DNA from 2 places in the Chromobacterium sp. INPA-IVC genome. Region 1 is predicted to be linked to the other one. Evidence: predicted binding sites of a transcription regulator. Region 1 holds the regulator's gene; the other holds the start of a gene.
What was found. Region 1 encodes FliA, which starts transcription of late flagellar genes. Its sites were predicted from a motif close to GCTAAAGNTNNNNNNNNNNCNGCCGATAAT; they were not measured.

Region 1 (11,664 bases):
CTGCTGCAGCTCGGCCGAGAGCCGGCGCTGCAGCTCGGCGGGCGGCTGAGGCGCGTCGGCGGCAGGGCGTTCGGCCGCGTCGATCGCATCCAGGCCGTCATGTTCTGCCGGCTGATGGCCGAGCAGGCGCAGCATGCTGTCGAAACGATGGGTCAAATGGCCGGCTGCCTCGTCTATCTGCTCGCGGCTGAGCGCGATGTGTCCGGCCCATAGCGGCAGCAGAGCATAGACGTGGCTGGCGTAGTCGCGCCAGTAGCTTTCGCCGCCGCCGGAAACCGGCTGGCGGGGAGAGGAGGCGATCGGGACCGGCCACAGCAGCAAAAGCGCGATCAGCAACGAAGTCAGGCCCAGCGCGGGCCAGAACAAGGGATGATTGATCAGCAGCGTATACTGGATTCCCCCGTTGACGGCCAGGCCGATTTGCAGCCGGATCCAGCGCCAGGGTTGAACAGGGGCGATCATGCAAGGGTCCCGTCGGTCGGATGCGTATTCTTCCTACTGTTTGTAGCCGCTGAGCTGTGGGGATGCAAACAGGCAGTCAATTGTCGTAAACCGCCAGAGCCGGGCGCAGACGCCTAATTCCGCCTTGCATTTATCGACATTCTGTGGTCAGAATCGAAGTTCGACATTTCAACCATTTTGAAACAAGAAGCACGTATGGCACTCATCGTACAGAAGTACGGCGGCACCTCGGTCGGGACAACCGAGCGCATCAAGAATGTGGCCCGTCGCGTCGCCAAGTGGAAGGCCCAGGGGCATGATGTGGTGGTGGTGGTTTCCGCGATGAGCGGCGAAACCAATCGCCTGATCGCCCTGGCCAAGGACATTCAGGACTATCCGGACCCGCGCGAGCTGGACGTGATCGTCTCCACCGGCGAGCAGGTCACCATCGGCCTGCTGGCGATGGCGCTGAAGGAAATCGGCGTGCCGGCCAAGAGCTATTGCGGCTGGCAGGTGAAGGTGGTGACCGACCAGGCCCACACCAAGGCCCGCATCCAGTCGATAGACGAGGGCGTGATGCGCGCCGACCTGAAGGAAGGCCGCGTGGTCATCGTCGCCGGCTTCCAGGGCGTGGACGAGGAAGGCAACATCACCACGCTGGGCCGAGGCGGCTCGGATACCTCTGCGGTGGCGCTGGCCGCCGCGCTGAAGGCCGACGAGTGCCAGATCTACACCGACGTCGACGGCGTTTACACCACCGATCCGCGCGTGGTGCCGGAGGCGCGCCGCCTGAAAACGGTCACTTTCGAAGAAATGATCGAGATGGCGTCGCTGGGCTCCAAGGTATTGCAGATACGCTCGGTGGAATTCGCCGGCAAGTACAAGGTGCGCTTGCGCGTGCTCTCCAGCTTCGAGGACGAAGGCGAGGGCACCCTGATTACGTTTGAGGAAGATGAGAGCATGGAAAAGGCGGTAGTGGCAGGCATCGCGTTCGATCGCAACGAAGCCCGCATCAATGTGAAGGGCGTGCCGGACAAGCCGGGCATCGCCTACCAGATCCTGGGCCCGATCGCGGATGCCAACATCGAAGTGGACATGATCATCCAGAATGTCGGCGAGAACGGCACCACCGATTTCTCGTTCACCGTGCCGCGCGGCGAATTCAACCGCGCGCTGGCCATCCTGCGCGAAGTGCAGACCCACATCGGCGCCGCCAAGATCGACGCCGACGACAAGGTGGCCAAGATCTCCATCGTGGGCGTGGGCATGCGTTCGCACTGCGGCATCGCCTCCACCATGTTCCGCACGCTGGCGGAAGAGGGCATCAATATCCAGATGATTTCCACCTCGGAAATCAAGGTGTCGGTGCTGGTGGACGAGAAGTACCTGGAACTGGCGGTTCGCGTTTTGCATAAAGTTTTCGGCCTGGATCAGGCGGCGTAAATATTTTTGCGCAGGTTGCTTGACAGGGGGGGCGCCGATATTTAATATGGCGCTCTCTGAACGGAGAAATGGCCGAGTGGTCGAAGGCACTTCCCTGCTAAGGAAGCATACGGGCTTAAACCTGTATCGAGGGTTCGAATCCCTCTTTCTCCGCCAGAAACTGCACCCGTAGCTCAGTTGGATAGAGTATCTGGCTACGAACCAGAGGGTCGGGCGTTCGAATCGCTCCGGGTGCACCAAGACGTCCCTATAGTTTAGCGGTTAGAACACCGCCCTTTCACGGCGGTAGCCGGGGTTCGATTCCCCGTGGGGACGCCAGGATTCAGAAAAAAGCCTCGCATGAAAATGCGGGGCTTTTTTCATTGCTTTATTCATTTTCGTGCCGGATCGCGTAACAAAGGGATGCCTTGCGGCATCCCTTTCCCGTTTGCGCCTTAGAACTTGTGGTTAAGCTCCAGCCAGGCCTGGCGGCCGTATGGCGCGTAGCTGCCCACCGGGTAGTAGGGCCAGCCGCCGGTGTAGTCCTTCTTGAGGAAATCCTGGACGTTGTTGACGATCAGTCCGATCGATGTCTGCTTGTTCAGCTGGCGGGTGACGCTCAGGTTGGCGAGCACGGTCGGCGTCAGATAACCGCTGCCGGCGCCGTTGGGGATCTTGCCGTAGCGGGTCAGAAGCAGCGTGGACGACCAGTCGCCGATGTTCCAGGTGGTGGTGAAGTCCAGCTTGTCCGGCCAGTCGGTATTGCTCATGTCGGTGAGCTCGTTCTGGGCCGGATCGCCGGCGAATTGCTGGTAGGTGTGGGTCAGCACCTTGGTGTAGGTGGCTTTGAACAGGAAGTCGCCCAGTTTGGCGGTGCGCAGGCGGTACTTGCCGCTGAGGTCGATGCCGCTGGTGCGCTCGCTGGCGGCGTTGATCGGATTGACGACGATGGTGTTGATCGCGCCGGGGTCCACCACTGCGTTGCTCGGATTGCGTATCACGCGGCGGAGCGCGTCCTGGCACTGGGCGGAGCTGGCGTTCAGCTGGCCGCCGCGGCACAGCGCCTCGTCGCGCAGCAGCTTATCGGCGCTGAGGGTGGTGACCAGATCGTCGATGGTGATGTTCCAATAGTCCAGCGAGATGTCGGCGTCGCGGCTGGGAGACCAGACGAAGCCCAGTCCGTACGATTTCCCGCTTTCCGGCTTCAGGCTGGAGTTGCCGTTGCTGATGTAGTTGGAGCCGGGTGAGACGCCGGCGTATTGGCAGTTGGCCAGCGGCTGGCCGGCTTGCGCGCAGCGCCAGTAGTCGGTGGTGGACGAGTAGTAGCCTCGGGTTTGGGTTTGGAACAGGTAGCTCATGTCCGGCGCGCGGAAGCTGGTGGCGTAATTGCTGCGCAGCAGCAGGCTGCTGGTGGGGCGGTATTCCAGGCCGGCGCCGTAGGTGAACTTGCCTTCGCTGTTGGCGGAGGTCTGGTAGCGGTCATAACGGCCGGACAGGGTCAGGTTGACTGGTTTGGCCAGGGGCAGCAGCAGTTCGGCGCCGGCCGCCTCGCGCGAGCGGGAGCCGCTGGCGCCGACGGCCGGGCTGGCGTTGTAAAACACGCCTTGGTTCAGCCGCTGGTCGGGATCGTTGCTGAATCCTTGGCTGCCCCATTCCAGCAGGCCCGCCAGCTTGGCGGGGCCGGCCGGCAATTGGAAGGCCTCGCCGCTGGCGCTCAGGCTGAGCACCTGCAGCCAGGATTTGTTGTTGCCGGTGCTGTCGCCGATCAGGCTGGAGGCTTGCGCCGGCGTCAGCGGCTGGTAGAAGCGGCTGGTGCTGGGGGCGTAGATCGGAACGCCGCTGCCATCGGTTCCGAGCTGCGGGCCGAGGAAGTAGTTGTTGACGCCGGAGAGCAGCATCGGAGTGGTGGTGCGGCTGGTGTAGACCGAGGCGTTGTACGCCGCCTCGTAGTTCCAGCTGCCGGTCAGGTCGCCACGCACGCCCAGCGTCAGGTTGGCCGCCAGGTCGTCCCACTTGCGGTTGTAGTTGCTGGCGCCGCCCAGTTCCTCGGGAGCGAAGCGTTTGTTCCAGATTTCGTAATTGCCGCTGTTCTGGTTCAGGAAGTAGCCTCCCTGGCCGGCGGCCGCGGTCCAGTTGGGGCCGCGGGTGTTGTTTTCGGTGTGCGTGACGCCCAGCATGGCGTCGCTGAACAGCTCGGCATGCGAATTGATCTGGTAATTGAGGCTGAGGAAGCCGCTCTGGCTTTGGGTGGCCGTCTGTATCGTCCAGTACGACGGTTTCAGCAGGCCGCTGGCGCAATAGCCTTTTTGGCTGTTGCCCACAGTGGTGACGCTGTTGGCGAACATGCCGGCGAAATTGCCGCAGGCGCTGCCGGAATCGAGATAAGCGCCGCCGGCGATGCGCCGCGACAGGATGGCGGAGGGGGTTTCTCCAAGGGCGGTGGAGTCGGACATGAAGCCGCGCTGGCGCGACCAGATCGGATTGCGCTTGCTCAATTCCAGGCCGTAGACCACGCTGAGCTGATCCCAGCTTTTGCCGCCGGTCAGCTGCAGCCTGGCGTTTTCGCCGCCGTGATGCTCGGTGGAGCCGATCTTGACGTTGACGGCGGCGCCGTCGGTTTTCTTCTTCAGGATGATGTTGACCACGCCGGCGATGGCGTCGGAGCCGTAGATGGCGGAGGCGCCGCCGTTCAGGATTTCGATGCGGTCTATCAGCGCGGCGGGGATGTTGGCCAGGTTGACGAAGTTGACTTCGCCCTCGTAGGCGATCGGGTAGTCGGCCATGCGGCGGCCGTTGATCAGCGTCAGCGTGTGATTGGGGCCCAGGCCGCGCAGACTGATGGCGTTGGCGGCCGGCGTGAAAGTGTTGCCGAAATCGGCGCCTTGGGTGAAGCCGGTATTCTGTGTCAGGTTGTTCAGGGCGTCGTAGACATTGGTGTAGCCCTGTTTCTCGATGTCGTCGCCGCTGATGACGGTGACGCTGGTCGGGCCTTCCTTGGCGGAGCGGGCGATGCGTGAGCCGGTGACGGTCACGCGCTCCAGCGAGTCGGCGGGTTGGGCGTCGGCCAGCGCGGTCGTTGAGGCGAGCAGCAGCAGGGTGGGCAGCAGTTTCAGCCGGAGAGGGGTTGGCGCGGAATGCACGGAGAGCCTGTTCTTGTGTGGATGTCGGAAAGAACAGAATATCTTTTTGTCATTTTCAATGTGCGAAGAAAAATGGCAATGCAAATGACGCAGCGGGATATTGCGGGAGGGGTGGAGGGCTTGGCTGGGCGGTGAATGAAAAAAGCCCCGCATTCGCATGCGAGGCTTCTTTCTGAATCTTGGCGTCCCCACGGGGAATCGAACCCCGGCTACCGCCGTGAAAGGGCGGTGTTCTAACCGCTAAACTATAGGGACGTCTTGGTGCACCCGGAGCGATTCGAACGCCCGACCCTCTGGTTCGTAGCCAGATACTCTATCCAACTGAGCTACGGGTGCAGATTTGGCGTCCCCACGGGGAATCGAACCCCGGCTACCGCCGTGAAAGGGCGGTGTTCTAACCGCTAAACTATAGGGACGCTGATTTGTGGTGCACCCGGAGCGATTCGAACGCCCGACCCTCTGGTTCGTAGCCAGATACTCTATCCAACTGAGCTACGGGTGCACTGTCTCGCGAGACGTTGTGTCTTGCGAGAGACCGGATATTACAGAGAGGGGTTTTCTCTGTCAACACCTCGTAGGATTTTTTTTGCAAAGCCGGTAAACTCGGCAGCTGTCCCTGTCGCGGCGGGCCAACATTTTCAACCATTTGACATGTTGGCGGCGTGGCCGCAAGACACGAAAGCGAAGCGAGATTGAATACCCTGTTTGCGCAGCCTTGCGCCATCATCGACCTGGAAACCACCGGCGGCAACATCGCGCGCGACCGCATCACCGAAGTCGGCGTGGTGCTGATAGACGGCGAGCGCGTCGAGCGCCTGTCCTGGCTGGTCAATCCCGGCCAGCCCATCCCGCCCTTCATTGAAAACATGACGGGCATCAGCAACGAGATGGTGGCCGGCGCGCCGCCGTTCGCCGAACTGGCCGACGAGCTGCTGGCCACGCTGCGAGGCCGCCTGCTGCTGGCGCACAACGCCCGCTTCGACTATGGCTTCCTCAGGAACGAATTCCGCCGCCATGGCTTGCGCTTCCAGGCGCGCGCGCTGTGCACGGTCAAGCTGTCGCGCCGGTTGTATCCGCAGCATTTCAAGCACAGTCTGGACAGCCTGATCGCCCGCCATGGCATAGAAATGCCGGAGCGCCACCGCGCGCTGGCCGACGCCGAGGCGGTCCATCGCTTCCTCCAGATCGCCATCGCGGAGCTTGGCCGGGACAAGGTGGAGCATGAGGCCGCTCAGCTGCTGTCGCAGCCGGCCGAGCTGTCCAGCTTGCCGGCGGAGCTGCAGCAGCAGGTGGAGGACATGCCGGATTCGGCCGGGGTCTATGCGATGTTCGGCGAGGACGGGCGCGCGTTGTACATCGGCCGAGCGACCAATTTGTACCGCAAGGCGCTGGGCCACTTCGCCGAACGCAAGCCTGGGCACAAGAGCCACGAGGTGCGGATAGACGAGCCGGTGGCGAGGGTGGAGTGGCGCGAGAGCTTGAGCGAGTTCGGCGCCCGTTTGCTGGAGTTGCAGTGGCTTGGCCGCTTGCAGCCGGTCCATAATCCGCGGGCCAGGATGATGGGCGAGGTGTGCACGCTGCAGCTGCAAGCCGGCGACGACGCTTTCGCTCGCCCGGTCCCGGTATCCGCCCGCGACATCGACTTCACCCGCACCGCCGATCTTTACGGCTTGTTCCGCCACGCGCGCGAGGCGCGCAAGGCGCTGGCGCAGATCGCGCTGGCCCAGGGGCTGTGCCAGTCGGTGTTGGGCGTGGAGCAGGTGACCAGCCGCAAGGGCGCGCCCTGCGCCGCCTACCGGATTCGCCGTTGCCGCGGAGCCTGCGTCGGCGACGAGGGCGCCGACAGCCACAACGCCAGATTGCTGGCGGCGCTGCAGCGGCTCAAGGTCAAACCCTGGCCGTTCGAGGGCGCGGTGGCGGTGGCGGAGCGCGACGAGGTGTGCGGCGATGTGGTGGAGCACCTGTTCGACCGTTGGTGCTATCTGGGCAGCCGCCGCAATGGCGGCGCGCTGGAGGGCGAGCCGGCTTTCGATCTCGATTACTACAAGCTGCTGGAGAGCGAGCTGCGCAAGCCGGATAGGGAGCTGGTGACGTTGTAGATGAGAAAGGAGCGGGCGGTGGCGCCTGCTCCTTTTTTTAAATCAAGGGGGATTACTCGTGCATCGCCAGATAGCCGCGCAGCCGGCTTTCGATGATGCGGGGGTTCTCGCCGTTGGCGATCGCCACCACGCCTTCGACCACCAGCTCCTTCATTGCCACTTCGGACGCCACCAGGTGTTTGAGCTTGTTGCCCATGGGCAGGAAAAACAGGTTGGCCGAGCCGACGCCATACACGGTGGCGACGAAGGCCACCGCAATGCCGCCGCCCAGCTTGGCCGGGTCGGACAGGTTTTCCATCACGTGGATCAGGCCCAGCACCGCGCCCAGGATGCCCATGGTCGGCGCGTAGCCGCCGGCTGACTCCCAGATGCGGGCCGCCTGCTTGCGGGCGTGCTCGAACATGCTGATTTCCACTTCCATCACTGCGCGCAGCGTGTCCGGCTCGGTGCCGTCCACCAGCATCTGCATCGCCTTCTTGGTGAAGGGATCGCGCTGGGTGGCGATCAGGCCCTCCAGCGCCAACAGGCCGCCCTTGCGCGAGGTCTGGCTCCAATTGATGACCTCGCGGATCATTTTCTCGTGGTCGAAGTTGGGCGGGCGGAATATCCAGCGCAGCATGCGCAGGCCGGCCATGAACTGTTTGGGCGTGCTTTGCAGCATCACCGCGCTGGTGGTGCCGCCGATGACGATCATGAAGGCGGTCAGCTGCATCAGCGAGCCGATGCTGCCCCCTTCGATGGCCTGGCCGGCGATGATGGCGGTCAGGCCCATTACAATGGCGATAAGACTGATCTTGTCCACAAAAAGGTTCCGTTATCGATCTGGTCTGAGACCCGGCGCGAGGTCTTCCCTTACAGCCAGTCTTTCAATTTTGCGCGCAGACGGGCGATGGCCTGGCTGTGCAGTTGGCAGACGCGGGATTCGGTAACGCCGAGCACCGCGCCGATTTCCTTCAGGTTCAGTTCTTGTTCGTAGTACAGCGCCATCACCAACTGGTCGCGTTCCGGCAGGAACTTGATCGCGCTGATCAGTTGCTGGCGGAAGCTGTCGTCGGAGAAGGTGGCCAGCGGGTCGGGCGAATCCTCGTCGGCGACATTGGTCACCGGATTGTGGCTGCTTTCGTCGTCGCCGCCGTTGAAATCCTCGAAATGCAGCAGCGTGGTGCCCTTGCAGTCGCCGAGCATCTCCTGGTACTGCTCCAGCTCAATGCCCATTTCTGCGGCGATTTCCGACTCCAGCGGCGAGTGGCCCAGCCGCTGCTCCAGCTTGGAGATCGCTTCCTCTATCTGGCGGGAGTTGCGGCGCGCCTGGCGCGGCAGCCAGTCCTCGCGTCTGAGCTCGTCCAGCATCGAGCCGCGGATGCGCTGGCTGGCGAAAGTCTCGAATTGCACGCCCTGGGCGGGATCGAACTGGCGGGCGGCTTCGATCAGGCCGATCATGCCGACCTGGACCAGGTCGCCGAGCTCCACCGACGCCGGCAGACGGGCGATCATGATGCTGGCCAGCTTGCGCACCAGCGGGGTATAGGCCTCCACGTCGATCTCGACGCTGGGGGCTGCTGCGGCATAGCCCGATCGGCGGAAGGACGGAAAGGTCATAAGGGTTTGGCTCCATCTGCCTCGGCCCAATCGCGCGAGGCGGCAATCAGCAAGTCCATGTATCCGGTACTGTCGCGGCTGGTTTCCGGCGCGTCCCACTGCGGCAACACCGCCGACAGCTGCGAGAAGGCTATCGCCGCCTCGCTGTCCGGGAAGGCCTCCATCAGCGGCCGGTGCAGCGTCTGGCTGCGGCGCACCGCGTTGTCCTGCGGCACGAAGCCTACCCAGCGCAGCGAGACGGTCAGAAATTCGCTGGTGACCGCCGACAGCCGGGTGAACAGCTCGTGCGCTTCTTCCAGATGCCGCGCGCGATTGACCAGCACGTTGAAGCGCTGGCGGCCGTAGCGGCTGGCCAGGCGCTTGATATTAGCGTAGGCGGCAGTCAGCGAATCGGCTGCCGGCGTTAACACCAAAACCAGATTATCGGCGACGCTGGCCGGTATCGGGTCGCGCACCGGGTCGGGCGCGTCGATCAGCAGCGCAGACGCGTCGCGCTCCTGCGCGCCGAATTCGCTGCCCAGCCGCAGCCACAGCTGGGTGGAGAATAGCGCGCGTTGCTCGGGCTGCGCATAGAGATTGATCAACTGAACGCCTTGCCGCGACACCACCATCATTTCGTCCAGACCGCCCACGCTGACCACCTGGCTTTCCAGCGTGGCGGTGGTGGGCACGCCCAGGCGGCGGGTCTGCACCTGGCCCAGGCAGCAATCCACCATGATGGGGCGCAGGCCGGCGTAGGCGAGGCCCAGCGCGAGCTCGGTCACCACCGTGCTGGTGCCGGAGTGTTCGGAGCCGATGAAGGCGAAGCTGGGCGCGCGCTGCCGCTGGGCGGCGAGCAGGCGGAGGCTGGCGGCCTGGTCCTGCATGGCGTTCATAGCCATCCGGCCTGCGCCGCCTGCATGATGGACATTTCATCGGCCTGCAGCGCGAACGGGGAGGCGATCTGCTGCGCGCGCATCGCGCGGTCGACCAGAAAGGCGGCGTTGGCCGAGTGCAGGTCTTCCGGCACGCGCTGGCCGTTGGTGACGTAGTAGAGCTTGAGCCGGTTGCGGATGATCACGTCCAGGCTGGGGCCCTGGGCCACCGCCTCGTCTATCTTGGACAGGATGCACCCGGACAGGCCGTCGCCGCGGTAGCGCTTCACCACGTCTTCCAGCGTGTGGCCGTCGGTGTTGGCGGCCAGCAGCAGCAGCCGCTCGATCGGCCGGCCGGCGGTGCGCAGCATGTCGATCTGCGCCAGCACGCGCGCGTCGCGCTGGCCCATGCCCACGGTGTCGATGAACACGATGTGGCGGTTGGACAGGTCGGCCAGCGTCAGCTGCAGGTCGCCCTCGTTCTGGATCGAGAACACCGGCACGCCCAGAATCTTGCCGTAGATGCGCAGCTGGTCTTGCGCGCCGATCCGGTAGCTGTCGGTGGTGATCAGCGCCACGTGTTGCGCGCCGAAGCGCATCGTCGCGCGGGCGGCCAGCTTGGCCACGGTGGTGGTCTTGCCGACGCCGGTGGGGCCGACCAGCGCGAAGATGCCGCCGCGGTCCATCACCTCGCGGTCGGCGTCCGCGCATTTCAGATTGTGGGCCAGCGCCGAGCGCGCCCATTTCACCGCGACCTCGGCCTGGTACTGCGCCGGCATCTTCTCGATCAGCTGGCGGATCAGCTGGGCGGAGAAGCCCATGGCCAGCAGGTGCTTGAACAGCTCCAGCCGGTTGGGCGCCTTGCCCTCCATGTCCGACCAGGCGAAGCTGGCCAGCTGGCTTTGCAGCAGGCTTCTGAGCAGCTTGATCTCGTCGCCGATCTGTCTGAGTTCCTGGGCCATCTGTTCCTGCTCCTCGCCATTGGCCGGCGGCGCGGCGGGTTCCGGCGCGGACGGCCTCGGGGCGGCGCGGGCAGGCGCCTGCTGTACCGGCTGCACGGCCGCTTGCATCGCCGGCTGGGCCACGGGCTGCGGCGGCGCGTAGGTGGGTTCCACGCGCGGCGGCGCGGTTTCCAGCCGGGGCGGGGCGGGGCTTTCCAGCGGCTCCACCGGCATCGCGTAGGTGCGGGCGATGGCGCGGTTCATCGCGCTGCCGTTGGCTTGGGGAATCGGCGCGGGTTGCTGCGTCCGGTTGACCGCGGGCGGGGCGTTGCGCGGCGGATGCTTGCTGCTGGACGTGGACAGCGTGCTGGCCAGGTTGGCGACGTCCGCGTCGGCCACCGCCATGATTTCCACACCGCCGCCCATCGTCGGGCGATTGGACAAAATCAGGGCGTCCGCCCCCAGTTCTTCGCGAACTTGCCTGAGTGCGTCTCGAGTGGTTTTCCCGAAGAACTTTTTCACCACCATTATTGATTAGCCCTTAGCCCTTGCTGCCGCCGATTACCGCAATTATACGAATGGATTTATTGTCCGGAATCTCATTATGCGAAATCACACGCAATTGCGGCAATGCCCGGCGCAGGAAACGCGCGAGCAGCGGCCGCAGACCCGGCGCCGTCAGCAGCACCGGATTGTATCCCTGAATCTCCACCTGCTCGGTCTGCTGAGCCGCGCTTGACAGCAGATTCTCCGCCAAACCCGGCTCCAGTCCGCCGCCGGCTTTCGATTGAACCGCCTGCATCAGCACGTTTTCCAGCTGCGGCTCCAGCGTCATCAGCGGCAGTTCGGCCTCGCCCGGGAACAGTTGCTGGACGATCACCCGCGACAGCGCGGTGCGCACCGCGCTGGTCAGCTCGTCGATGTCCTGGTTTTGAGGCACGTGGTCGGCCAGAGTTTCGACGATGGTGCGGAAATCGCGGATGTGTATGCCTTCCGACAGCAGCTGCTGCAGCACCTTCTGCAAGATGCCCACCGGCACCACCTTGGGCACCAGGTCTTCGATCAGTTTCGGCGACTCCTTGGCCTGATGGTCGATCAGCGCCTGGACTTCTTCGCGGCCCAGCAGCTCGGCGGAGTGGGTCTGCAGCAGGTTGGAGATGTGGGTGGC
Region 2 (11,664 bases), on a different contig from region 1:
GGCGCTGATCTGGTGCTGCAACTGATCCAGATACAGGGAGGTCACGCTGTCGCGCTTGCTTTCCAGTCTCTGCAGCCGGCCGTACAAATAGACGACCGCTGCCGCCAGCGCGAGCCATAACAAGACCATCAGATAAGGGAAGAAGGCGCCGGACATGGAAATTGCCCCCAGGATGAGATCCGCACTGACTTAAGTGTATGGCGAAATACGGCGCAACCCAAGCCAAAACCAGGCGCTTGAATGCTGCCCGCGCTCATCCCTTGTATTGGCGGCGAAGCTTGGAACTCTGGCTCAGCGTGCGCAACTCGCTCTTGACCTGGCCAGCCCAGGTGGCCAGCTGCCGCTGGGTTTCTTCACGCACGATCAGCACTCTGCGCAGGGTCTCGCGCTGCTCTTCGCTCAGACGGTCGCGCTCTTCCGCTGACTCCAGCTGCTTCAGCAACTGCTGCACTCCGGACTCGCTCCGGCCATGCAGCTCGGTGAACTTCGGATGATCGCGCTTGGAGGCTGCTTCCAGCATCTGTCTGCTCAGTGGCTCCAGTTCATCGATCAAGGCCGGCAGGCCGCGCTTTGCCTTGGGTCCCGCCATCGCCGTCATCCTTCGCTCTGGCCTGCCGCCTGCTGTTGCGCCGCGCCGCCTCGGTCCACTTGCTGCCAAGCGGGAAGAATGGTTTCCAGCAGGCCTTTCACCTCGGCAAGAATCTCTTTGTCATTCTTCAGGCTGGCTTTTGCCAGCCTGAGTTTCATATACAGGTACAGGTCGTTCAGATTGGATGCGGCATCGGAAGCCTGGTCCAATTCCAACGCGACGCGCAGGCCTTCCAGGATATCAACCGTCTTGCTGATCATCCGGGCCTTTTCCTCAAAACGGCCGCCATCGATCGCCGTAGCCGCTGAAGCCAGGGCCTTGATCGCGCCCTCGTACAGCATCACAACGATTCCGACCGGACTCGCCCCATACACTGCAGTCTTCAAGGCGTCGTTGGCGTACGCCTGATTGAACTGCTTGAGCATCCGAGAATTCAGCATGGGTCACCTTCAACTATTGCGGGCGGACGATCCGCAAACCCCGTCCGCCCATTTCAACTTATTTGCTGGAAATCATATTGAACAGGCTGTTGGAGCCAGACTGCATTTGCGCCAAAGTCTTGTTCAAATTCGTGTATTGCTGCAACAGCTGCGATTGCTTGGTATCCAACCGAGACTGCAATGAGCTCTGCAACTGGGTTTCGGTGCTCACTTTCGACCTGATGGTCGCCTTGCTGGTCTCGATCACGCCGCTCGGTCCGAGCATGCTGTTGATTTCGTTGTTGAAACGCTGGGCGAAACCGGTATTGGCGCTATTGCCGAACAGATTGGTCACCGCCTGCTTGTCTTTCTGCAATGCATCGTTGAATGCGGTCTGGTCCAGCTTCAGCGTGCCGTCCTTCTGCAGAGAAATGCCGACTTGCGCCAGGAAAGCGTAAGACTTGACCGGGTCGACGCCTGCCACTGGCGTGCTCAACACCTGCTGCAGCCGGCTCTGTATATCCAATACCGACGCGTTGCCTTTCATCGCTCCGCTGCGGGCCGCCTTCACATCGCTGACCACCTGATTGTAAGCGTCGACGAAAGACTGCAAATTCTTGCCCACCCCGGCGCTATCCGGCGACATCGAAACGGTGAATTCGCCGGCTTTGTATAGATCGATCTCGACCCCGGGCACTGCGCTGGACACCTTGTTGCTGCCCGCCGTGATCGCGACGCCATTCACCGTCAGCTTGGCATCGCCCGCGGCGCGGGACTCAGCTCCCGCAGCCGCGCTTTGCGACAGCCCTGCCAGCGTTGAGCCAGTGGTGGAGCTCGAGTCGCTGCTGCCGGTGCCGGCTACGATCTTGAACGCGTTGTCCGTGCCGGAAGAGGCGGAGTTCAGCACCAGCTTATATTCGCCCTTGTTCTGGACGACCGTAGCGTTGATGCCGATGCCGGCCGCATTGATCTTGTCGTTGATCGTCTGCAATGAAACGGTGTCGCCCGGATTGTCCCTCAGCTTGACGGTCTGCGTCTTGCCGTTGATCTGGAACGAAATCGTGTCCGGCGCGCCGCTGACCGCGGCCTTGGAGTCCGTGATCGGGTTGCCGCCTGATTGATCGAACACCAATTGCCGGCTGGTGGCCAGATTGTCGACCTTGATCTGGTAGGTGCCGGCGCTGCCGCCGGTGGTCGCCGTGACGGCACCCATCGAGGCATCGCTGACCGAGGCCTTGAAAACCTGCAGGAAACGACCGGAAGACAAGCTGGACAGCGCTGTCTGCAATGCAGACAGGGAGGAGCTTAGCTTGCCTACCGTACTGAGTTGGGTGTTGTATTGGTCGGCCCGCTTCTGACTCGCGTTCAGAGGCTGCCTTTCTATCATCATCAGCTGGCTGACGATGCCCTGTACATCCAATGCGCCCACGGAACTGGTAATGGCTGTCATGTTATCCCCATGTTATCGCCGCATCGGGACAAAAAGATCAGGCTTTGTCCTTCAGCAATAGGCCCTTGAAGTCGCCGATCGCCTTGGCGATGCGCAACGCCTCTTCGGACGGAATTTGACGGATGACCTTGTTGTTTTCCTTGTCGACCACCTTCACCACGGTAGCGCCGGTGTCTTTGTCGACGGAGAACTGCAAGGAACTGCTGTAAAGCGCCGCCGTGTTGTTGAGCTGGCTGACGGAATCCTGCAACTGCTTGCTCAACGACTGCTGCTTCTGCTGCGAATCGGCGGTCGACTGCTGCTGCTGGCTCTGCCCAGCCGCTGCAACAGCTTGAGTCGTATCGGCCAGAACAGGCTGGCTCTGGTCGTTGGATGAGGCCTGATTCAACTCTACCAATTGCTGACGGGGTACCGGAGCGGCCGTCGTCGGCGCGGCTGGCGATAATACGGAAGGGATTTGCATGATTACGCTCCTCATGGCCACAGCTCCGGCTGCCCAACCGGAGCTGTGACTGGCTTTACCATCAGTGTACTACTGTTATTGCAGCAGCGTCAGGGCGGCCTGGGGCAGAGTATTCGCTTGTTTCAGGATAGACGCGCCAGCCTGTTGCAGAATCTGGTTCTTAGTCAGGTTAGCCGTTTCCGAAGCAAAGTCCACATCCACGATCCGGCTATTGGCCGCAGTCAGGTTTTGCACGTAGTTCTGCAAGTTGGCCACAACCGCGTCAAACCGGTTCTGCACCGAGCCCCAGGTAGAACGCACCGTGGAGATTTCCGCGATGTCCGAATCCAGAGACGACAGGATGGCGGAAGCGCCCGACTGGGTGGTGATGTTGATCGTGCCGGTGGCCGTCAGCGCCGAGCTGTAGCTACACAGCACGCCCGCGGAGGTCATGTCTACCGACGAGATCGAAACCTGGTTGCTGCTGGCGCCGGACGAACCCACCTGGAAAGTCAGCACCGCGCTACCGGACAACAGCTGAGTGCCGTTGAACTGGGTGGTTTGCACGATACGCGAAATTTCCTGGGTCAGCTGGTCCACTTCGTTTTGCAGCTGCGAACGGTTAGTGTTGCTCACCGAGGCGTTCGAGGACTGCACCGCGATTTCACGGATACGCTGCAGGTTGTTGGCGATCTGGCCCAACGCGCCTTCAGCAGTCTGGCCTACGGAAATACCGTCGTTGGCGTTGCTGATCGCTTGGTTGTTGCCGCGGATGGCCGAAGTCAGCGTCTGCGAAATCGCCAGACCGGCGGCGTCGTCCTTGGCGCTGTTGACACGCAGACCAGAAGACAGGCGAGCCAGCGACTGCGACAGCGACATCTGCGAATTATTCAGGTTCAGCTGCGCTTGCAGCGAGGATATATTGGTGTTGACGGTAATAGCCATGATGACTCTCCTGGTGCTTTGTGTGGGCAAAAGAGCTTGCTTACACAACTTATCGACCGAGGAGATCTGAACTTTATGGCCAAAGTGTGAATTTTCACACTTGACGCATTGGCAATTACCGAATCACGCCTATTCCATCCCGTTTCCCTTCATCTTCAACATCCCCATCAACCTGGTTGCCGGCCCGAAACCCGAGCCGGCAACCACCAAAGCCCAGCCTTATTGCAGCAGCGCCAGCGCGGCCTGCGGCAGCGAGTTGGCCTGCTTCAGGATGGAGCCGCCGGCCTGCTGCAGAATCTGGCCCTTGGTCAGATTGGCGGTTTCCGACGCGAAGTCCACATCCATGATGCGGCTGTTGGCCGCGGTCAGGTTCTGAGTGTAGTTGCCCAGGTTGGCCACCACCGCGTCGAAGCGGTTCATCACCGAGCCGAAAGTGGAGCGGACGTCGGAAATCTTGGCGATATCCTGAGTCAGCAGGTTCAGCGCCTTGGCCGCGCCGTCTTGCGAGGTCACGTCCACGGTCTTCACCGCCGCCAGATTGGCATTGAAGGAATGCAGGCCGCCGCTGGCGCCGATGGTCGGATTGGCGTTGCTGAATGTGGTCTGGGCATCCTTGGCGGCATCCATTTTTGTCCTGGCATCATCCAAGGCACTCTTAGCAGTCGCCTTGCCTGTGGCATCCGCAGCCTGCCAAGCCTTGTCGGCATCGTCCACCGCCTTGCTCTTGGCGGCGAGATCGAGATCCAGATAGGATTTTTGCGCATTCAACGATTTGCGCTTCATTTCATCGGCAGTCGCCTGGGTCACGCCAGCATTCGGCTTGCCGGTAGTTGCATCGGCAACGGCTTTGTATGCCGTATCCGCGTCGGTCGCAGCAGTCTTGGCGTCGGCAGCGGCCTTGGTCAGGTCAGCGGTGGAGCCAGAAAGGGTGTTAGAGGTCGACTGGGTCAAATCCACGGTCTGGATGCTGATCTGGTTGTCCGCCGCGCCCTGGGAGCCCACCTGGAAGGTCAGCGTCGCGCCGCCAGCGAGCAGCTTGGTGCCGTTGAACTCCGTGGTCTGGATGGTGCGGGAGATTTCCTGGGTCAGTTGGTCCACTTCGTTTTGCAGCTGCGAACGGTTAGTGTCGCTGACGCCGCCGTTGGCCGCCTGCACCGCGATTTCGCGGATGCGCTGCAGGTTGTTGGCGATCTGGCCCATCGCGCCTTCCGCGGTCTGGCCGACGGACACGCCGTCGTTGGCGTTGCGCATCGCCTGGTTGTTGCCGCGGATGGCGGAAGTCAGGGTCTGGGAGATGGCCAGACCGGCGGCGTCGTCCTTGCCGCTGTTGATGCGGAAACCGGAGGACAGGCGCTGCAGCGACTGGTTCAGCGACATGCTGGAATTGTTCAGGTTCAGTTGCGCCTGCAACGAGGACAGGTTGGTATTGACGGTGATTGCCATTTGATTCCCCTTGTCGGCCCAACGGCCGGAATAAATTCGTGCCCGATGTCCCAAAAATCGGCCGAACAAGGGAAATGCTTATGAAAATGGTATTATTACCAAAGAATTCCATTAAAAATGGAAATTGGAAAAGAAAATGGCCCCGAAGGGCCATGAAATAGACTGCGGCTTTACCTAGCCATGCAATACCTGGAACCATTCGTCGTAATGGTCTTCCAGCCAGTAGTCTTTATCGAACCAGGCCCTCAGCGCATCGCCCTCCCTCGCCAGCGCGTCCAGATCATGCGTCCGCGCGCGGATCGCCTCGATCCAGGCCTCTGCCCGGTTGGGCAGCCGGCATACCGGCGCGTCATTGGTCTGATACGGATAAATATCGGTGCAGACCACCGGCCAGCCCAGCACGCCGTACTCCAGCAGCCGGAGATTGCTCTTCGCCTCGTTGAAAGGATTGAGCTCCAGCGGCGCCACCGCCAGGTCCAGGTTCAGGCTGGCCACTTTCGCGGCATAGTCGGCGAAGGGCACCGCATGATGCATCTCGGCCACATAGGGACGGAACTGCGGCAAGCACATGCCCATGAATACCCAGTCCACCTCCTTGTGAGTCGCGAGGATCACCTCGTAGATCAGCTCCAGGTCGCCGCGGTGCTGGCCCGCGCCGACCCAGCCGACCCTGGGCTTCTTGCCGGCGCGGCGTTCTGATTTCAGACCGCCCCAGACGCTTCTGCGCAGCCGGTTCGGCGCGACGGTGACCTTGCCCACCATGTTCTGGATGAAATCGGCCAAAGGCTGGGTGGACACCACCGCCGCGTCGCACAGTTTCAGCACCCGGCGCAGGCGCTGCTTCGCGTCCGGGTAGTGGCGGGACCAGTGGTCGTACAAGCTGCTCTTCTCCGGCACGCCGCCCACCAGATCGTCCAGACCGAACACGATGCGCAAATCCGGAATGTACTTGCGGTAGGCATCCATCGTTTCATAGAGATAATCGCTGATGCCGGTGTGCAGCAACACCGTATTCGGCGATTGCCGGGCCAACTCCACCACCGTGGGGATGCCGGCCGACGGCTGGTGGATCTCGCCGTCCAGCTTGCCTTTTTCCTGCAACACGGACAACGGCTGGCTCAAGCGATACTCGCCGCTGCCGCCCGGCACCGGCACGCCCAATACCCGCTTGCGGCCCGGCAGCTTCGCGTCCCAGGCGACGATGCGGTCAGACTCGATCGCCACCCGCTTGGTGCGCAGCGACAGATGGCGGTTGAAGCCGGGGTCGTTCGCCATCACCGGCAGCCAGCGCTCCAGCATCGTTTCCATCTCTTCGCGCTCACGCACCGCCGCTTTCAGGGCGGGACGCGGATCGGTGGTGACGCGGCCAATGCTCTTGGCGTGGTGGTGGTACAGCACCACGAACGGGTTGTAGACGTTGCGCAGGCCGACAGCCTGGACCTTCAGGCAGAAATCGACGTCGTTGAAGCACACCTGCAGCCGCTCCTCGTCCATGCCGCCCACCGCGTCGTAAATCTGCTTCTCCACCATCAGGCACGCCGCGGTCACTGCCGAGTAGTTCTGCATGGTCAGGCTGCGGTTCAAATAGCCCGGATACAGATAATCCATATCCTCGAAAACATGGTCAGCCACCGAATACATGCCGCCCGGCATGCCCAGCACGATGCCGGCATGCTGCACGCGGCCGATCTCCGGATACAGCAGGCGAGCGCCCACCGCGCCGACGCCCGGCTGCTGGGCGGTCGCCAGCAAACGCTCCAGCCAATGGGAAAACACCACCTCGGTGTCGTTGTTCAGCAGCAGCAGGTATTCGCCGCGGGCCTCGCGCGCGCCAAGATTGCACTGCGCGGAGAAGTTGAAGGGCGCGGCATAGCTGAGAATGCGGATCCGTCCCGGATACAGGGCCTGCGCCTTCTCGTAGAACTCGAAGGTTTCCGGATCCTGGGAATCGTTGTCGACGATCAACACTTCGAAATTCTGGTAGCCGGTGATGCCGAACAGGCTGCCGAGGCAGGGCTCCAGGCACTCCAGCTTGTCCTTGCTCGGGATGATCACCGACACCAGCGGCGAGGCCAGCAGCTGGTACTCGTAGTAGAAGGTTCCCGGCACCAGGCCCTCATCCACCGACGCCGGCAGGCCGCAACGGCTGATATGGCTCTCCAACGCCACCCGGCGGGAGGCATTGCCCAGGCCATCCATCTTGGGGTCTACCCATGGCAGCGACACCAGCACATCATCGATATGGCCGATCGCGCCGCGGTCCCAGTTTTCGTACACGCGCAGCAGGGCATCATAGCAATGCGCGCGCGGATAGGGCTGTATGCCGCCAAGCTTGGCCAGGACTTCCCGATTGAACGCCACCGCGTAGCTGGCGAAATCCATCGACCGCAGATATTCCGGCGAAAAATCCGGCAGGAAGGACGGACGGAAACGCTTGCCCATCGGCGACACCACATCGTGGTCGCAGTAGATCGCGCCGTACTCCGGATGCGCGTGGATCTCCTCGCCCAGCCGCGCCAGCGCGTTGGGCTGCAGACGAGCGCCGGCCGGCAGCAGCATCACCCAGTCTGACGGCACGTCGGCGATGATGCCATTGACCACCTCGGCGACCTGCTGCTCATTATCCATGCTGGCCACCTGCACCCAGCCTAGATTAGGGCTGCTGCTGAACACCGGATCCGGTTCCGGCGCGTCGGACACCACGATCAGCCGCCAATGGCGGTACAGCAGGTTTTCCATCGCGGTGAAGCTTTCCGACAAGCGCGTCAGGCGGTCGGCCGGCGCCAGCAGGATAAGGTTGAACACCGGCACCTGTTTCCAGGCCATCATCATCCGCTCCGCCAGCTGCTCGGCATGCACTTCGCGGATCTGGCGGCGCTTCACCCACTTGCGATAGGCCTTCAAGCCATCCACGTCGTTTTCCGCCAGCGCGTAGGTGACGACGCGGCCCAATTGCGTCAGCGGCTGAGGCTTGAGCTGCTCGGGCAGCAGCGCGGCGTACTGGGACAGCAAATCGCCTACCCGTTGCTCCAGCAGGCGGTTCTCCAGCACGTGGCGCCGCGCCGCGGCGGCTTGGCTGGCGCGCAGCGCGGCATCGTCGATCAGCTTGCTGACTCCCGCTACCCAGCCTTCTTCGGTGTTGTCCACCACCGTCGCCAGTCCGGTCTCCTTCAAATCGACATAGGCCGAGACATCGGACACCACCGCGGCGGCGCCGACCAGCGCGTACTCCAGCCACTTGATGTCCGACTTGTAATCATTGAATTCGCTCTTGACCAACGGCGCGACGCCGATATCGATCTTGAGCTTGGCCAGTTCGGTCAGGTATTCGTTGTAGGTGACGAACTCCGGCACCTTGCGCACATCCTTGATGCCGACGAAATCCGGCGGCACATCGCCCCAGAACACGAACTTCACCTGCCCGGCGTATTCGTGATAGATCCTCAGCAGCGCCGACGAAATCATCTCCACGTCTTTGGCATGGGTGCTGGTGCCGGCAAAGCCGATGGTGATCTGGCCGCTGTGTGGCAGCGGCTCCACCACCCGCTCCGACGCCAGGCAGTTCTGGAACACGAAGACCTTGTCGTTGTAAGGCCGGACTTTTTCCGCCAGCGTCTCGGTCGACACCGTCACCAGCGAGCACTGCGGCAACAGCCATTCGATCCCCTTGAACGACGGTTCGCAGATGCCGTACATCACATGCTGCTCGGACATGTCCAGCAACCAGTCGTCCACTTCATAGACGATAGGCTTGCCCGACTCGACGATCATTTCCAGCAGCGGGCGGAATTCCGGATAGGGGAACAGACGCTGAACGATGAACATGTCCATCGCCTCGACAAAGTCGCGATCCTCCTTGAAGGGATATACGCCCTCGTAGCTGTGATCGGCCTGATTCTTGAAATGATAAGCCTCCAGCACCGGAGACATCAGGCAAAGCGGATCGCCGAGCCTCAGTTTGTAACAGGCGGCATCCTGCAGGTCTCGCGTCAGAACGCCGACGCGTGGTTTACGGGGTTGTTTTTCCACGTTGTTTTCCTGTGATTTCATGGCTGAGGCTCGCTAGGACATGGATGAATCCGACCACTCCAGACAGCATAACAGATCGTGCCCTGGCCGCGCCGGCAGCCGCCGGGTCAGTCGTCCGCCTTGCAGGCCTTAAAGGCAAAACATGGAGCGAAACCGCGCATTGCCTGCAGTTTCGCTCCATGGGTCCGGTCATCCGACCGGGTTGTTTCAAGCTGAAGCGGCGATGATTTGGGTATCGTCGGCGGCGATCATTACCGGGGAGACCAGCACTTCCGCCAGCAGGCCGTAATGCTCGTCCGACCAATCGTCCGGATTGATGCCCTCCAGACCGAAGATCCAGGCCCAGCGCCCCCAGAACGGATTCTTGATCGATTCCAGATAGCTGGCGTAGTGGAATTCGGCCTCTTCCGCCCGTCCCCATTCCCGGTAGCACTTCGCCAGATAATAGTGCGCGAGCGCATGATCGCTCTTCAGCCGCAATACGTTCTTCAGCCCGCGCTCGGCCCAAGCGTAGTTGCCGCAGCGGATGTCGTAGTTGTGGACGAAGTTGAGATCCAGGTTCATGAAATACTGGTATTCCTGGATGAACTCGGCGCTGAAGTCTTCGGTATTGATGACCGCGGTCCGGTAGTCGGAGCCCAGATCGTTGATCTTGATGTAGCCCTTCTCCTTGGAGATGTCGTGGATCTCGCTGCCGACGATGGGGCTGGCGCAGGCGATGTTGAACCAGTTGGAGGCGATCTCCCGCAGATTATGCCGCGCCTCTTCCAGGTCTTCCTTGGTCTCGCCCGGCATGCCGATCAGGATGTTGGTGTTGGTGTAGATGCCGAGGTCGCGGCAGTCCCTGGCCACCCTCTCGGAGATCTTCATCTTCAAAGGTTTCCGCATCTGCTTCTTCAGCACCTTCTCGCTGCCGCTCTCCACCGGCAGCACCAGATGGCGGACGCCGGCGTCCCAGAAGGCCTCCAGCATCGGACGGTCCAAAGCGTACAGCGTCAGGCCATTCTGGTAGACGGAATGCAGCTTCAGCGACTTCACGATCTCCAGGATCTTGTACACCCGGTCCGAGTCAGCCATCAGGTGATCGTCCTGGAAAATGACCGTAGCCGCGTCGTACTTCTCCACCAGACGGGTGAAGTCCTCCTGCACGCGCGCCAGCGAGTGGTAGCGCATCGAGCGGCCATGGGTGCGGTGCGAGGCGCAGAAGGTGCACAGGAAGGGGCAGCCGCGCGAGGTCATCACGTGGAAACCGCGGGTCTTGTCCAGATTGTGGTAGGACGCCACCACCTGGTTGATCTCATGCTTGTCGATGTCGCACAGGTCGTAATCGAAGAACGGGATTTCATCCAGATCGTCGATGAAGTCGTGCTTGGGGGCGAACAGCTCCGCGCCCATCACTTTGCCCCGGGTGATCCAGGTATCCGAATTGGCCAGGAAGGCGCGCGGGTCGTCCGACTCCAGCAAATGCAACATCGGCTTCTCGCCCTCGCCGAAGCACAGGCCGTCGAAGAAAGTGCAGCCCATGTCGCGGTAGATCTGCTCGTAGCTGTTGGTCGGGATATTGCCGCCGCCGATCACGATGCTGTCAGGCCAGACTTCCTTCGCCACCCGGCCGCAGTCCATGAAATTGGGGAAGGACGGGCTGAACAGCGAGGAGATGCCGACGAAATCCGGCTGAAAATCCTTGATCTGCTGAAAGAAGTGCCGGCACAGCGCCTCGAAGCAATCGAAGGGCACCGCGTCGAGCGCATTCACCTCGGCGTTGAAATCAATCAGCTTGACGTCCAGCGACAGGAATTTCTTCAAGTACGCGGAAATCGACAACGGCCCCAGCGGCAAATCAGTGCGGGGAATGTTGTAAACCTTCCCATCGCCCTTGGCCAGCTGCACATTGTAGTACTCGGGCTTGGTAAACGAGTCCCAGGAAATGTGCATGGGCACGACAAACAGCAGTTTCTTCATCCCACCCTCCCCGATCAACGGCCTGACCCAGTCGCCTTGCGCCGGACCCGCCATTCATCTGCAACGCTAACGATTTCATGAAAACCTGCCGCGGGCCTCTATCGCTCAAGCCCGGACTCATCGATTCATGCCCGCGCGGCAAGCGCGCGGGTTCAAACGATGCCGCATAATGCTTTATCGGCCGATGGCCTGCTGCCATGAGGGCAAATATCGCTCCAACAGGCCATTTTCCCTCACCCAGGCGCGCAATTCGTCTCCCGCCCTGGCCGATGCCTTCGGATCGCCCGTCCATTCGCGCAGCGCCCGGCCCCAGCTGGACGCGTCATTCTCCACTTTCGCCACCGGTGCCTGCGTGCCGCCCCACTCGCCGACCGCGCTGCAAATC

Region 2: ACX17K_RS09420 (flagellin N-terminal helical domain-containing protein) is a predicted target of FliA. The motif match lies at 3,894-3,923, and genes of this name have one in related genera.

Annotation. Positions count from the first base shown of each region.
Region 1 is NZ_JBTNLS010000010.1:138,151-149,814, forward strand. Features, by position in the region: gene ACX17K_RS19430 (hypothetical protein) at 1-462, opposite strand, end outside; gene ACX17K_RS19435 (aspartate kinase) at 658-1,884, shown strand; tRNA gene ACX17K_RS19440 (tRNA-Ser) at 1,947-2,040, shown strand; tRNA gene ACX17K_RS19445 (tRNA-Arg) at 2,047-2,123, shown strand; tRNA gene ACX17K_RS19450 (tRNA-Glu) at 2,128-2,202, shown strand; gene ACX17K_RS19455 (TonB-dependent receptor plug domain-containing protein) at 2,319-5,003, opposite strand; tRNA gene ACX17K_RS19460 (tRNA-Glu) at 5,184-5,258, opposite strand; tRNA gene ACX17K_RS19465 (tRNA-Arg) at 5,263-5,339, opposite strand; tRNA gene ACX17K_RS19470 (tRNA-Glu) at 5,345-5,419, opposite strand; tRNA gene ACX17K_RS19475 (tRNA-Arg) at 5,429-5,505, opposite strand; gene ACX17K_RS19480 (exonuclease domain-containing protein) at 5,696-7,102, shown strand; gene ACX17K_RS19485 (flagellar motor protein) at 7,155-7,904, opposite strand; gene ACX17K_RS19490 (RNA polymerase sigma factor FliA) at 7,955-8,701, opposite strand; gene ACX17K_RS19495 (MinD/ParA family ATP-binding protein) at 8,698-9,582, opposite strand; gene flhF (flagellar biosynthesis GTPase FlhF) at 9,573-11,024, opposite strand; gene flhA (flagellar biosynthesis protein FlhA) at 11,038-11,664, opposite strand, start outside.
Region 2 is NZ_JBTNLS010000004.1:357,562-369,225, forward strand. Features, by position in the region: gene ACX17K_RS09395 (DUF2802 domain-containing protein) at 1-156, opposite strand, end outside; gene ACX17K_RS09400 (flagellar protein FliT) at 254-589, opposite strand; gene fliS (flagellar export chaperone FliS) at 595-1,014, opposite strand; gene fliD (flagellar filament capping protein FliD) at 1,088-2,458, opposite strand; gene ACX17K_RS09415 (flagellar protein FlaG) at 2,496-2,921, opposite strand; gene ACX17K_RS09420 (flagellin N-terminal helical domain-containing protein) at 2,997-3,845, opposite strand; gene ACX17K_RS09425 (flagellin N-terminal helical domain-containing protein) at 4,065-5,288, opposite strand; gene ACX17K_RS09430 (glycosyltransferase) at 5,463-9,317, opposite strand; gene ACX17K_RS09435 (B12-binding domain-containing radical SAM protein) at 9,525-11,279, opposite strand; gene ACX17K_RS09440 (glycosyltransferase) at 11,454-11,664, opposite strand, start outside.